Linked DNA regions of Planctellipticum variicoloris. The protein of the gene in region 2 binds, or shares a complex with, the protein of the main gene of each other region. Links are inferred from orthologs where the notes say so. Each region holds a gene or a part of one and is shown on either strand. Other genes may lie near its edges.

Region 1 (6,420 bases), 830 kb from region 2 along the record:
GGTGCCAGCCCCCGCGGTTTCGCGGGACCCGGTCCTGATGGCGCAGCAGTACCGGGAAATCTATAACGCCCTCCCGTTCCTGCGGTCGCAGTACGACGCCAATCCGACTTACCGGCATGACACCACGATGGAACTACTGTTCGGTCAGTTGCGGCCGATGACCATTAATCGAACAACCATCGACATCAAGCAGCAGCAGCCGAGAGTGCGTTACGTTCCGTCGCAGTACAACAAGTACGGGATGAATTCGTTCTTCTACCCGTTCTACTGGCCATAGCCGGTTGCTCGTCGCGATTGTTTGCCGTTTCGGGCCGTGTTACGCTCGCACGCCCGAAACGGAACTTTGAAAATGACTCTCGCGACATCCCGCCCCGCCGTGGTCCTGGTCAGCGGCGGACTCGATTCCGCCACCGTGCTGGCCCTTGCCCGCCAGCAGGGTTTCCAGTGCTATGCGCTGTCTTTTGACTACGGTCAGCGGCATCGGTTTGAACTGGAAGCGGCCGCCCGCGTGGCTGCGGCGCATCGCGTCGAGCGGCACATTACCGTTCCGCTCGATCTGCGGGCCTTTGGCGGGTCGGCGCTGACCGACGAAATCGCGGTTCCGAAGGATCGGGGCGATGCAGAGATGTCGGAAGGGATCCCGATTACCTATGTCCCGGCCAGGAACACCATTTTCCTGTCGGTGGCGCTGGGCTGGGCGGAGGTTCTGGGGGCGTCGGACCTGTTTATCGGGGTCAATGCGGTCGACTACAGCGGCTACCCCGATTGCCGGCCAGAATTTATCGCGGCATTTGAGCAGCTTGCGAACCTGGCGACGAAGTCGGGAGTCGAAGGAACTGCCTGCTGGCGAGTCCATGCGCCGCTGATTTCCCTGACCAAAGGGGAGATCATCCGGCTGGGCCTCAGTCACGGCGTGGATTACGGGCTGACCCACAGTTGTTATGATCCAGACCCGGCGGGGCGGGCGTGCGGGCATTGCGACTCGTGCCGGCTCCGGCTGAAGGGCTTTGCCGACGCTGGAATTCCCGATCCTGCCCCCTACGCACCGTAGCATGAGTTTGTCCCTCCTTTCTCCGGCTTCCCCCCGGGTGGTGCTGGAACCAGCCCCGGTTGAGGTTGCGGTGCGCATTGCCGAGATTTTCCATTCCATTCAGGGAGAGGGACGGTTCGCCGGGACGCCTTCCGTCTTCGTCCGAACGACGGGCTGCAACCTGCGCTGCTGGTTCTGCGATACGCCCTATACGTCGTGGCAACCGGAGGGGCGCCACCGCGCGGTTGGCGAGATCCTGCGGGAAATCCGCCAGTTCGACTGTCCGCACGTCGTCCTCACCGGGGGCGAACCGTTGCTGCAGCCGGGGATCGTGCCGCTGTCGGAGTGTCTGCGGAGCGAAGGCTTTATCGTCACCGTTGAGACTGCGGGAACGGTCTATCGACCCGTTGCCGCCCACCTGATGTCGGTCAGCCCGAAATTATCCCACTCAGGGCCACGCGACGCCGGTCGCTGGGCAAATCGTCACGAACGGGATCGCGATCGACCGGATGTGCTCCGGCGACTGCTCGGCGAATACGACACGCAGCTCAAGTACGTGATCGACACGCCGGCGGATCTCGAGGAGTTGACGGGCGTGCTGGCCGGTTATCCGGAGGTTCGCTCCGAGCAGGTATGGCTGATGCCGCAAGGGGTTACGGAGAAAGACCTGGCGTTGCGGGAGGCCTGGCTGGTCCCTGCAGCCGAGCGACTCGGATATCGGTACTGCCCGCGGCGTCACATTGAGCTGTTCGGGAACGTGCGAGGGACTTGAGTGGTTGCCGAACCTCGCGATCCGGGCGGGGCTCTGACATTCCGGCAGCGTGCGTGTCGCGCGGAAGGCCGTCGCTGGTTTGAAGTTGTGCCGTCTAAATCGGCGGCGCCGACGGAGAGGCCACGTTGACCTTTTGCGGCATTTCCCCAATAATTCGAGACTTGCGACGAAGCTCTGGCCGGATTGTCCGGGAGGTTCGTCGCAGGATGGCAGCGAGAGGAGTCGCCTGATGGCTGGCAACGTGTTGGAATTCACAACCCAGAACTTCCCGAAGGAAGTTCTGGAGAGTCCGCAGGTGGTGATGGTGGATTTCTGGGCGCCCTGGTGCGGCCCTTGCCGGATGCTGGCTCCGACGATCGACGAACTGGCGACTCAATACGCCGGGAAAATCCGTGTCGGCAAGCTGAATACGGACGATCATCCGGATATCGCTTCGGAGTACGGGATCAGCGGGATTCCCACGGTCCTGGTCTTCAAGGATGGGCAGATCGTCGACAAGCTGATCGGGATGCAGCAGAAAGCCAAGCTCGAATCCTCGATTCAGAGCCATCTGTAGCAGCAAATCTGGCGTGCGGCCGTTTCCAGGATGGAAACGGCCTGCGACAGGAACAATGACATGTTCCGCAGGGTCCGCTGAGGCCGCGACTGGGAAAGGATTCCCGCCATGGATGATCGCACGGGGACGGCTGCCGTAACGACACCGCATCTGATCGAGCGACCGACCGCGCCTGCCGAACCGGTTGCAACGCTGAAAGTCGGGAGCACGAGCGTCCGGATCGATGCAGCGCATCCGGTTCCGAGCACGGCGGCGCCGGCCGGAGCGGCCGAGGGGCCGCGATCATCTTCGAATTTCTTCGATTCCGCCCAGTTGTTGCTTCAAGCCGGTCAAATGGCGATGCAACTGCAGGATCGCTGGACCGAAATGGAGACCCGCGAGCGGGAACTTGTCGACTGGCAGACCCGACTCGAACGCGACCAGGCCGATTTCGAACGCCATATCGTCTCGCAGCAGACCGAGTTTGAGGAACGGCAGGCGGCGCTCCTGGCGAACGAGACTGGACTGGCCCGCCGGATGAGTTCGCTGGACGAGGAGCTCCAGTCGCTGGAGTCTCAGCTCGACGTCCTGGAATCGGCCAAGAGAGAGATCGACCAGCAGCGGGCGGAATTGCGTCGAGAGATCGACTCCGAATTGGCGCAGGAACGGGCGGAACTGGCGAAGCAGAAGTCTGTGATTGCCGCCGAACAGGCGCGACTGCAGGAACTGGCGGACGAGTTGCTCGGGCAGCAGCGACAGGCCCTTGAGCATGTCGAGGAGCGGCTGCGGACCGAACGGGAGGACTTGTGGAAGTCCTTGACGGCAGAGTGGGAAGGCCACCGCAACGCCTTCGAAGCTGAACAGGCCGCGTGGGAAACCAGCCGGACCGAGCGTGAAGCCAGCCTGCAGACGCGAGAGAGTACGGTCGCAGAGCGCGAAGCCACGGCGCAGCGGTTGCAGTCCGAAGGGGAGTCCCTCCGCCGGGAGTACGAACAACTTCTGGCCCGCTGGGATCAGGAGCTCGCCGCGTTGCGGCATGCCTGGGAGCAGGAGCAGCAGACTGCGCACGAGCTGACCGAGAAGGAGCTGGTTGCACTTCGCCAGACCGAACTGGAAGCGATTGAAGTCGCTCGCGGTGAATGGGAGACGCTTCGTCAGAGCCAGTGGGCCGAACTGCAGAAGGAGCGCCAGCTCCTGGAGAGCCGGATCCGCTTCCAGCAGGAGCACCTGGAGAAGTCCCGCAATGATCTGGAGCGGGATCAGCTCGAATTCCGCCGGGAACGGCAGCTCGAAATGCAGCGCTGGGAGGAGCTCGATCGCCAGAACCTGCGCCGGATTCAGCAGCTCGACCTCTACCGACTGGCCCTCGAAGAGCGGGAGAAGTCCATCGCCCGTGAACGCGACGCAATCTCCCGCCAGCGTGAAGCGATCTCCAGCGAGACGCATCAGGAACGTCTGGAATACGAGAGCGAACGGGTGGCGTGGGAAGAGGAACGGCGGATTCAGCAGGCGGAGTTGAAGCGGCGCGAAGAGACTCTGACGCTGCAGTCCGAGAATATTGAATTGCGTCGACTGCGGCTGGAGAAGCTGCGGAGTGAACTCGAAGAGACTCACCGGGCGACGCTTGAATTGCGGCTGGCGGTCGAAGACGCCTGGGTCAAACTCGTTCAGCCGGCCGGCGACGAGCCCGCTCGGGCGGCCGTCGAAGGCGCCCGAGCCGATCTGCAGCAGTACTACCGCCAGTTGCATGACGATCTGATCGATCAGCGGCGCGACCTGCTGGAGACTCAAGCGCGATTCGAGCGGCTGCGGGTTGAGTTCCAGGACGAACGCCAGACCTTGACCAACTGGATCAGCGAGCGGGACGAGCAGCTTCGTCAGAAGGAAGAGCTGGTCCGCCGACAGTCGACGGAACTGAATCTGTCGGATCTGGCCTGGAAGCAGGCACGCGAGAAATGGCTCCAGGAGAAGCTGGAGGCGGAAGCGGTCATTCGTCGTCTGTTGACGGAGCTGACCGATCGTCACCGTCTGGCGCCGGACGACATTTCGCTGGAACACGCCACGCCGGCGGAACTGGACCGGCAGCGTGTTTTCGAAGTGAGTGAGCCGGAGGCGTCCGCCGGGCGGTCGCCCGCTCCGCACTGGCGGTGGACGGACGAACGAGCTCAGCGCGACGCCTGAGGTCCGGTGATTCTGGAAGGGCAGTCCGGTTTCCCCGATGACTTCACCGCTGACCAGCACAACCGATGCAGTCCTGCCGCCCATGCTGAAGATCTATCAGCCCGGCGATGCCCCCGGTGTCGTTGGCCCGAATATACTGGCCTGGGACGACGGTCGGCTGCTGGTGAATGCGGACTTCGCCCCGCTGCTGGAACGGTGCGGGCTGACGACGTTTGATGCAATCGGCACCCACCCTATCGAATCGGTGGCCAGGCAGGTTGGCGAGCGCGTGACCGGACGATTCACGCTGAGCGACGGCGGTATCGAGCACGGGTTTTATCTCAAGCGACACGGGCCGCCCCGCTGGCAGGAATGGCTCAAGGCCTGGCTGCGGCTGACCTGGCCAGTTCTGGGCGCCAGGGCCGAGTGGCAGGCCATGCTCTGGTTTTGCGAGCTGGGCATCCCAGCCCCGTTGCCAGTGGCGCTGGGCGAAGCCGATGGAAAGTCCTTCACAGTCGCGACGGCGATCGAGCCCCATATTCGACTCGATCACTGGTCGGAGAATCGAGCCTGCGATGCCGAGAGTCGGGATCCACGCCGCCGACGTGAGTGGCTGACTCGGCTGGCTCGGCTGGTCCGGCGAATGCACCAGGCGGGGCTGCACCATCAGGATCTCTACCTGTGCCACCTGCTGCTGACTCCGGATCGGCCGGAGGAGATCTCGGTCATCGATCTGGGACGCGTCCGCCGGCACCGACAACTGTCGCTTCGCTGGGTTATCAAGGACTTGTCGCAACTCCATTACTCCAGCCCGCAGGCGTCGCGGGCAGATCGACTGAGGTTCCTGCGAGAATACCTGGGAAGGCGCGTCACGCGAGCAGATCGGCGCCTGATGGCAGCGGTTGATCGGAAAGCCGACCGGATTGGCCGGCACACCGCCCGGCATGGCCTGTAACTTCCTGTGCGCGCAATCTCTGTTCGCGTAACGGGTTGCAGATTATCCAGCGGGCCTTCCGGGACGGGTGCTCTGTGCTCTTTCCGGTCGGTTGGGGTCTTGGAACACAGTTTCCGGAGGCGTTCCGAACTTCCCGGCAGCCTCCGTCGACACAGAGTGGGCTGAGACGGTTGACGTCTGCCGACCAAGCTGCCATCATGCCCGACTCTGTTTATTCGCAGGACTGGAACAGCGCGGTCGGAAGACCGGCCGCAGGAGCGAGGGCATGGGTCGATATACGGGTCCCAAGGGACGAATCAATCGCCGTTTGGGCGCGATGGTGTTTGAGAATGCTGGTGCGGTGAGGGCGCTGGAGAAGCGTCAGAATCCTCCCGGCATGGCTCAGCGCCGGCGCAAGGTGTCGGTGTTCGGCATGGCCCTCGCCGACAAGCAGAAGATCAAGTACTACTACGGGTTGCGCGAAGCGCAGTTGCGTCGATACTTCGATATGGCCCGCGCCGAGAAGGGCAACACCGGCGATCACCTCCTGGCGATGTGCGAACGCCGCCTGGACAACGTGGTCCGTCGGGCCGGATTCACCGCCACCCGTCTGCAGGCTCGCCAGGGTGTGGTCCACCGCCACTTCCAGCTCAACGGCAAGACGATCGACAAACCCTCGATTTTTGTGAATCCCGGCGACGTGATCACGCTGCGGAACCGTCCGAACTTGAAGACGATGTACCGCGATCTGGTCGACGGGAGCAGCGGCAGCCGCCATACGCCCGACTGGATTCAATTCGACGTCAAGGGGCTGGAGGCTCGCGTGGTCGCCCTGCCGACCGCCAGCGACTGCAGTCTGCCGGTCGACATCGGCGCCGTCGTGGCCCACATGGCGCGCTAAGCCGCCCGAAGAATTGAAGATCACACCGCGAGGCGAGTTCCGCAGGAATTCGCCTCGCGTTTTTTATTGGCGGCGACTCAATCTTCGG
Region 2 (8,272 bases):
GTCATCGTGCAGAATCTGAGCCTCTGGGGCTCCTGCGGTTCTCAGTTCCTGACCAATGTCGGCTGGTTTTTTCTGGTGTTTTCCCTCCCCGCGTATCTGGCGGAGGTGCACCGGGTTTCGCTGGTCCAGCAGGGCTGGATGACCATGACGCCCGTGGGAGTTGGCATTTTCGGCATGCTGATCGGCGGCTGGTGGACCGATGCGGCGACGCGACGATTCGGCCTCAAATGGGGCCGGCGAGTGCCCTTGCTGATCACACGGGGGACCGCGGCTCTGGGCTATACGATTCCGATGGTACTGGTTGCGCTGGTTTCCCCGGAGACCGGTCCGAAATGGCTTCCGTGGGCCTGCGTCGCCGGGTTTTCTCTGGTGGCGGTATCGACGGACCTGGGGGTCGCCCCGACGTGGGCGTATTGCCAGGATGTCGGCGGCAAGTACACGGGGGCGGTTCTGGGGTGGGGGAATATGTGGGGCAATCTGGGGGCTGCGATGGCGCCGTTGCTTTACGGACTGGTGCTGACGAGCGTCGAAGGGCCTGCCGCCTGGAACGCGCTGTTCGGGCTCTGCATCGGCTCATTCGTCCTGTCGGGCGTGTGCGCTCTGGTGATTGACGCCAGTCGGCCGTTGCCGATCGAGCCGGAAACAGGCGTCGCCTGACTCGGTTGCCGGTCGCTGGTCGGCGCTGCTATCGTTCCTTGGAACCCTCAGCGGAGATGATGTGTCTGACATCAGAGTCCGTTTGTAGATACTTCCTGCCGTGGATCGGAGCGTCAGCGTGACTGAGCGAGTGGTGATTATCGGATCCGGGCCGGCCGGCTGGTCGGCGGCCATTTATGCAGCCCGCGCGAACCTCACGCCGCTCCTGTTCGAAGGAGCGATGACCCAGGAAAACTATCAGAACGGGACTTTGCCGCTGGGGCAGCTCAATCTGACGACGGAAGTCGAGAACTTCGCGGGGTTTCCGGCGGGCAATCTGTCGCAGTTTCTCGATACGGCGATCGCCCCGGATCGCCGGAAGACGATGGCGCCGCATGGCGGGCACGGCGTCAGCGGGCCGGAGCTGATGGAGCTGATGAAGCAGCAGGCTCTCAATTTTGGTACGCGGGTCGAGACCGACGACATCGTCAACGTCGATCTGTCGAAGCGTCCGTTCGTGCTGACGACGCTGTCCGGAACGACGGTCGAGGCCCATTCGATCATCGTCGCCACCGGCGCCCGGGCCAATTATCTGGGACTCGAATCCGAGGACAAGTACAAGAACCAGGGGGTTTCCGCGTGCGCCGTCTGCGATGGCGCACTGCCGCGATTCCGCAATAAGCCGCTAGTTGTGGTGGGCGGCGGCGACAGCGCGATGGAGGAGGCTTCGTACCTGACGAAGTTTGCTTCGACGGTCTACATCATCCACCGCCGCGACGAATTCCGCGCCAGCAAGATCATGGCGACGCGAGTGCTGGAGAATCCGAAGATCAACGTCAAGTGGTTTTCGAAAGTCGAGGAAGTGCTGGGGGACGAGAAGGCCGGGGTGACGGGTGTCCGGATCAGCAACGTGAAGTCCGGGGAGACGGAGGTTCTGGAGGCGGGCGGCATGTTCTGCGCCATCGGGCACACTCCCAACACCGCCTTCTTGAAGGGTCAGGTCCAGACTGACGACAAGGGTTATGTCGTTTACACGGAGCCGTTCCGGACGAACACCAGCGTCGAGGGGGTTTTCGCCGCGGGCGACGTGGCCGACAGTTACTACCGGCAGGCAATCACCTCGGCCGGCACCGGCTGCATGGCGGCTCTCGACGCCGAACGCTGGCTTGCCGCCCAGGGCCACCATTAGACGCCGGCCGCAGATTTGAGTTGTGCTGTCTTTGTCTCCGTGGACGACGCCCCGACATCTTCGAAGACCCTCACTCAGGCCCTCTCCCACTGAAGACAGCGGGAGAGGGGACAAAACTCAAAGACGCACTGTTCCAGAATCGATGCCGCTGATTTTGACGCCGTCCCGGGTAAGTATCCCGGGCTCTGACAGCCACCGGCTTGTCCCGATGCGATGGTGTCGAGCGGACGACTCGTTCGGATTCGTTCCATTCGTAGTTCAACGCACTGGCGGGCAAGCCGCCGGTGGCAAACAGTCCGGTCAGACAGCGACCGGCAAGGAGCTCGTTCGATGCTGACTCAAGCTGGTTGTCTCGCACGTCGTCAACGCCTGTGGCAAGCCCTGCCGGAAACGATGGAGTGGGTGCTCGTCGCCGATCCTCGGCACGTCCATTACTTCTCCAACTTCTGGGTGAATCCGCTCAGTTTTTCGGCGGGCGAACGGGCCTGGCTCGTGCTGGAACGGTCGGGGAAGGCGACGCTGCTGGGCGACAACTTCACCCTCCGCTCGCGCGCCGGCGAACCGGTCGTCGACGACGAAATCATGGTCCGCTGGTACGACCACCAGCACTCTGTCATCAATCGCGATCATGCGCTGCTGCAGGCTGCCGAGCAGTATGCCGAAAAGCTCTTCGGAAGAGCCGGCGCCGTCGAGGCGGAATGGCTGCCGGTCGGCGCTTTCGAACTGCTGGGGCTCGATCACGAGCGGCACTCGGTCCGGCGGGAAGCCGGCGACTCGACGAAACAGCTTCCGGTTGATCTGGGGACGGTGATCCGGCGACTTCGGCGGACGAAGGAAGCCGACGAAATCGCGCTGTTGAAGGAATGCATGCGGGCGGGCGAAGCCGGCCAGGCCCGCGCTCGCGAAATCGTTCGTCCGGGAGTTTCCGAACTCGAAGTCTTCCTGGCGGTCCAGGAAGCGTCCATTCGCGCCGCGGGGCGTGCCGGACTGATCTACGGGGACTTCCGAGCCGCGACTCCGACTCAGCCCAAGGTGGGGGGGCTGCCGACGGATTACAAACTGCAGGCCGGGGATCTGTTTATCCTGGACTACTCCGTGGTTCTCGAAGGCTATCGGAGCGACTTCACCAACACGATCGCCGTTGCAGAACCGACTGCCGAGCAGCAGCACTTATACGACACCGTCATGGCGGCGATGAAGTCGGGGGAAGAGACACTGCGGGCCGGAGCGCGGGCGGCGGATGTGTTCGACGCCACGGAGCGCCCGATTCGCGAGGCGGGACTGGCCGAGCGATTCAAGCACCACGCCGGTCACGGCATCGGCCTCGCGCATCCCGAAGCGCCGATTCTGGTCCCTGAGAGCGAAGATGTGCTCGTCGCCGGCGACGTGGTGACTCTCGAACCAGGGCTGTACGTCCCCGGCATTGGCGGCGTCCGGAACGAGCACAACTATCTGATCACGGTGAACGGCTACGAGCGACTCAGCAATCACGTGATCGCGCTGAAGTAGAGGCCGGGTCGACGAGCGGCAACGTCTTTCGACGCGACAGAAATCGTGCGGCTGCGGACGTCATCGATCGGTGTCAATCGGCGCGATTGTCAAGCGCAAAGAGGGTTGTTTTCGGGAAGCCGCGGAGGTCGTTTTCACGGCGTTTTCTGCCATTGTTTGCCGCGATTGCCAGACTCTATAATTGGTCGCGTCAGTCGCTCGCCACAGTGCCGAAGGAAACGCCGATGCTCGTGAGTTTCGCCCGGCCGGAAGTCGCAGACCTCATGCTGAGGGTCTTTGATCGTCCGCTTCATCCGGAGCTGTTCGAGTGCCACGGCCTGGCGCGTCTGACTCACGAAGAAGGCGTGCTGGAGATTCAGCTCTGCCCCGCCGGCCACCTGCTGACTTTTCGCCGGGGGCGGCAGGTCCTGACGGAAGCGATCAGCGAGCGTCAACAGTCGCTGCCGCAGCAGAAGCGGGTGATGGAGCACCGGCTGCGCGGCTGCCGGACGCAGTCGTTCCCGTGCGCCGGCGTGAAGTACAGCGTGGGCTGCCAGCTTGAGAAGCTGGATGTCGACGTCTTTCAGCGGATGCACGAGGAACTGCTCGAAGACTCGCTGAAGGCGGATCTGGCTCAGATTTACCCGAGCGCCAGCCGGTTTTCCCCGAGCGCCCTGAGCGTGGTGCGGGCGGATATCTGCGACTCCAGCCTGATCGTGCATGCGTTCCATACGTTCCCGGACGACTGCGCCATCGTCAAGACGCAGTCGTTGATCGAGCTGCGGTGAGTTTCGCGGCGGAAGTCGCGGAACGCTGCCGGCGGGTCTGGCCCGAGACCGTCGACCGGGTCATGGGACAGATTCTGCTGCGGCACTTCTTCTGGTACCGCAATCATCCGGCGGCAATCGGAGACACGGCCCGTACATTTCCCGATCTGCTCAGCGGAGATCTGGCTCGCGTCTTTGCGCCGATTCCCGAAGCGCTCGATCTCGCCACTCATCATGCCGCGTTCATTGAACGTCCTTGGGGCGTTGCCGAGGATCTGCGATTCGCCAGCCTGATCGATTCGCCGCATCCTGAGAACAACGTCGTCTGGTGCCGCCGCTGGCGACCGGCACACGAGGACCGCGGCCTGGTGGTCGTCGGCTGCGACGGGATCGTGCAGGTCGGGTGCCGCTGGTTTACCCGTCTGTCGCAGCAACTCACCCCGGCGGGCATCGGCGTGGTCATGATGGACTCCGCCTACAACTTCCGACGCGTCCCGGCCGGCTTTCGTTCGGGGCAACTGATTGTCCACGGCGACCTCGACCATCAACTCAGCGTCGCGCGGCAGAGCGTGCTGGATCTGTGGCAGGTGATCCGCAGTCTCCAGGCCGAAGGCAAACGGGTCGGGCTCGTCGGCTGCAGCTATGGCGGCTGGCTGACGCTGATGGCATCCCTGCTGGCGGCGGATCTCGAATTCGCCATCGCGCTGGCGCCGCCGGTCGACATCGCGGCCCTGCTGGAGTCCCGCAGTCCGTTCGTGCATGCGGTGCAGCGGGGGCTCCAGGCCAGCCCGCACCTGATCGACCGCTGGGAAACGGCGTCCCGCGCCGTACGGCTTCCACTCTGGACGCCGCAGCTTCCGGGCTCCGCGATCACGCTGCATCTGGCGGAGTACGATCGGTTTGTGCCGACCGAATCGATTGCGCGGCTCGCGGAGAGCTGGGGGACTCAGCTCGTCCGGCACCGCGACGCCCACTACCGCATCACGTCGCGAGCCGAAGTCCGCCAGCAGGTTGCGGCGGAAATTCTGCAGAAGTGGCGGCATGTCTGACGTGCGACCACTTTGGTGCGCCTGAAAATTGTGGACTTCCGGCAGCACGTTGCCCAAACGCAACGTAGGGTTCAGCAGACGACGATTTCCGTTCCTGGAGAAGTCGTCGCAGGCAACGGCAGAACTTTCGCCGCGGAGACTGCACCATGCTGGGAACTGTCGCCGACTGGATGAATCCCCGTTTCCCGACGCTTCAGGCGAACGTCACAATCGCCGCCGCCCGGGCCTTCCTGGTCGAGCACGCGGCCCCGGACGCTCTGGTCGTCGATTCCGCAGGCCGGCTGGCCGGTGTGATCACGGACTACGAGATTCTGAAGGCCGAGCTGATCGGCGAGGCCGCGGACACCCCTCTGGAATGTCTGATTTCCCGCGTCGTCTGGACGCTGTCGCCGACGGATGACCTGCACGTCGCAGCCGCGCGGTTTCGCGACGGTCGACACTCGCTGGCAGCCGTGATTGACGGCGACCGGCTGATCGGCGGACTGCGCCGGCAGGATGTGTTGCGAGCCGTGGATCACTACCGCCAGCAACCCGCTCTGCGAGATTGCGTCGAACGGCGTTTCGACACCCCCGCGAATCGATTTGCGGCGCCCGCCGAGCACCACGCCGACTTCGCACCCGCCTGCGACTGATCTGCCGCTAACGGGCGTCATCGAAACGGGTCACGTCGTGGTAACGCCACGTCCCGCCGTTCTGTCGGGCCAGCTTCTGCAGGAAATTTTCCGGCCCGTCGAGCGCAGCGCCCTCGCCAAACTCAATGGAGTGAATTCGGGCGCGGCCCCGATTGAGGTCGGCGACATGCTTGAGATCTTTGGCCGACATCAGCGGCTCACGAGCATCCGTCAACAAGAACAGCACGTCCGGGTTTAACTTGAGGCTCACTTGAATCGCGTTCATACGTTCGGTGCCCAGGTTCGGCTGCAGCGCGCTGATGCTCTGGCGAGCCAGGGTCTTGTAGATGTCCGTGGCGAAGTAGAGAATCGGCTTGTTCTCGCCCTTGAGTCGCAGCGGAACCGCCTGCTCGTTGAAAAAGACGACTTGAAACTGCTGCGCCGAATCGAGCGCCTGCAGGCTGGAGACGAGCGCCGACTTCGCAACCCGCATCGCACCGTGCTCGCTCATGCTTCCCGAGCAGTCGATCACGAAGACGATCCGGGTGCCCTTGTCTTCGACTCCCATGAACGCCGCCCCGGGAGTTCCGGAGGCGATCATCTCCCCGGGAGTGCGCACTCCCCCCGATTTGACGACATCGCGGGCGTCGCTGACCGGGGCTAATGGTGATGCAACGCCGGCCCCGACAAGGGGGCTTGGTGTCGAGCTGGGGAGGGTCTCGGAGGGGACGTTGGGGAGATTGGGGAGTTCGGACGCAACTTTTGCGTGTTGATCGGGTTTCGTCTGCGGTCGAGTTTCCGACGGGTCGCCGGTTGTGCTTTCCCGCGGTTCCTGCTGCGGGGCCTCGACGAACTCGCCCCGCTGTTTGACGACGATTCCGATCTCGCGGGCCGGTTCGTCGCTGAATCCGACGGGGGGGCGCTCCTGGGATTGCAGCCACAGGGCCAGCGCCAGCAGCAACAGCGCATGGACTCCGACGGACAACACCCAGCTCGGGAACATTGTCCAGCGCGGGACCCAGTCCCGAATGCTGGTTGAAGTTGCGGTCCGGGCCGGGCTGGTCAACATGCAAAGGACTCCTGAGGCGATCCCCCCCGAAACTTCGCTCCAGAGGCTTTCTACGCAGGTGCCGGACAGACGTCAACGCGAGTTCTCGGCAGGCGGCGAGGTTCGTCTTCCCGGAAAACACCCTAACAGATACTCTCCGCACGCTTTGCGCAACATTGTTTCACGCGGTCGTCATTCGATCATGCCGCACATCCCGCCAGATCGCGACAGGAATCTCCCGAGCCAGTCGGGCCGCTGGCGGTCCGTCTGGATCCTGGCGCTGGTCACGTCGGCGGGCTGCCAGTCGATGGGTCTGCCGACGGAGTGGGGCGTCGGGCATGCTCCGTCCGCTCTGGAGTCGTCGCCGGAGAATTCGTCGAAACCGGCGGCCGGCGCCGTTGCCAAGGCTGATGGCGAGACCCCGGAACTGGTGGCCCGCTTGCGGCCGATGCTGGCCGACGGCATCTGGTCACTCGATCCCGCCTGGTCGTTGCTCGAAGCGACCACCGATCCGAGCCGCTTCGGTCCCGCGTTCACCCCCGGATTCCGCTGGCGATTCGTTCCCGCGGGACCCGCTGCGGAAGCGGCTCCCGCCTCGCTGATCGCGCAGCAGCGGCCATCCCTGGCGATGCCGGTTCCCACTGAATGGGACTGGCTGTTCCGCGGCGGCAGTCCGCCGACTACGGCGGAGTCGTCTTCAAGTCTGGTGATTCCGGCTCTGCAGCATCTGGCCAAAGAATCGACGGCGGCCGGCATCAATGCCTCCATCCTCCTCTGGAGGAGTTTTCCCGCTCAGGCGATGGACCGGAGCGACGTGCGGGAGCTGCTGGTGCTGACCCCGCCGACCGCGAGCCAGCCCAACCCGGAGTTTCTCAAGTTGCTTCCGCGGCAAGCGGCGCTGGCGGAGGCGTGGAGCAGTTGGCTGGCGACGCGGTCGGGAGATCCCGAGGCTGTCCTGGCTCCGGCAGGTCGCGCCCTGCAGCGTCCGGACCTCTCGGACGATGCTCGAGGGGGACTCTGGCGCGGGGTGGCGCTGCGAATCTCGCCGGCGCAGATTCCGGGGCTTCCCGAGGCTCTGGAAGTGGAAGCGGGCGGGTTCGGCGAAGGGCTGCGGCAGTCGGCTCTGGAAGCCTGCCTGATTCACGCAGCTCGACACTCGGGACTGAAACCAGACTGGCCGCCGCAGCTCTGGCTGACTCGATTCGATCCGGATCCGCGCGTGCGACAGGTCTTCGGTCGCTGGCTGGCGGTCGCGAACCAGTCCGATGCCGTCGCCATACTGGCTTCGCAACGGCTCGACGCCGACGACACCGTTCGTGAAACTGCGATCGCCAGTCTGGGACTGGTGCGGACGGAAGCCGCCCGCCAGGAACTGCATCGGACCGCCAAGAAAGAGAATGAAGCGCTGCGCGCGCGGACCATGCCGGCGCTGGCGACCTGGGAGTTCCGCGATCTGGAGCCGTATTTGCGAGATTCGGCTCCGC

The links. Proteins that work in one complex are often made in the same cells at the same time.
Region 1: the proteins of SH412_RS06555 (region 2) and trxA are in contact, whole or in part, in a crystal structure (PDB 1F6M), measured with the Escherichia coli proteins. The link is inferred for Planctellipticum variicoloris from one-to-one orthologs.

What each region holds. Positions count from the first base shown.
Region 1 is NZ_CP130886.1:826,945-833,364, forward strand. The notes cover bases 1,027-3,694. They hold trxA (thioredoxin), read left to right. Parts: upstream 1,027-2,031; coding sequence 2,032-2,358; downstream 2,359-3,694. Other genes in these bases: queC (7-cyano-7-deazaguanine synthase QueC), read left to right, coding at 1,027-1,051; SH412_RS03230 (7-carboxy-7-deazaguanine synthase QueE), read left to right, coding at 1,053-1,802; SH412_RS03240 (coiled-coil domain-containing protein), read left to right, coding at 2,467-3,694. In the rest of the region: SH412_RS03220 (hypothetical protein), read left to right, coding at 1-277; more of queC, read left to right, coding at 350-1,026; more of SH412_RS03240, read left to right, coding at 3,695-4,518; SH412_RS03245 (lipopolysaccharide kinase InaA family protein), read left to right, coding at 4,556-5,452; rpsD (30S ribosomal protein S4), read left to right, coding at 5,718-6,332; SH412_RS03255 (RtcB family protein), read right to left, coding at 6,410-6,420. UniProt on the Escherichia coli protein: Participates in various redox reactions through the reversible oxidation of its active center dithiol to a disulfide and catalyzes dithiol-disulfide exchange reactions.
Region 2 is NZ_CP130886.1:1,648,256-1,656,527, reverse strand. Bases 1-2,800 are described here. They hold SH412_RS06555 (NAD(P)/FAD-dependent oxidoreductase), read left to right. Parts: upstream 1-775; coding sequence 776-1,825; downstream 1,826-2,800. Other genes in these bases: SH412_RS06550 (M24 family metallopeptidase), read left to right, coding at 2,156-2,800; SH412_RS06560 (MFS transporter), read left to right, coding at 1-657. Also shown: more of SH412_RS06550, read left to right, coding at 2,801-3,334; SH412_RS06545 (DUF2617 family protein), read left to right, coding at 3,559-4,101; SH412_RS06540 (alpha/beta hydrolase family protein), read left to right, coding at 4,098-5,129; SH412_RS06535 (CBS domain-containing protein), read left to right, coding at 5,276-5,761; SH412_RS06530 (vWA domain-containing protein), read right to left, coding at 5,769-6,809; SH412_RS06525 (HEAT repeat domain-containing protein), read left to right, coding at 6,991-8,272.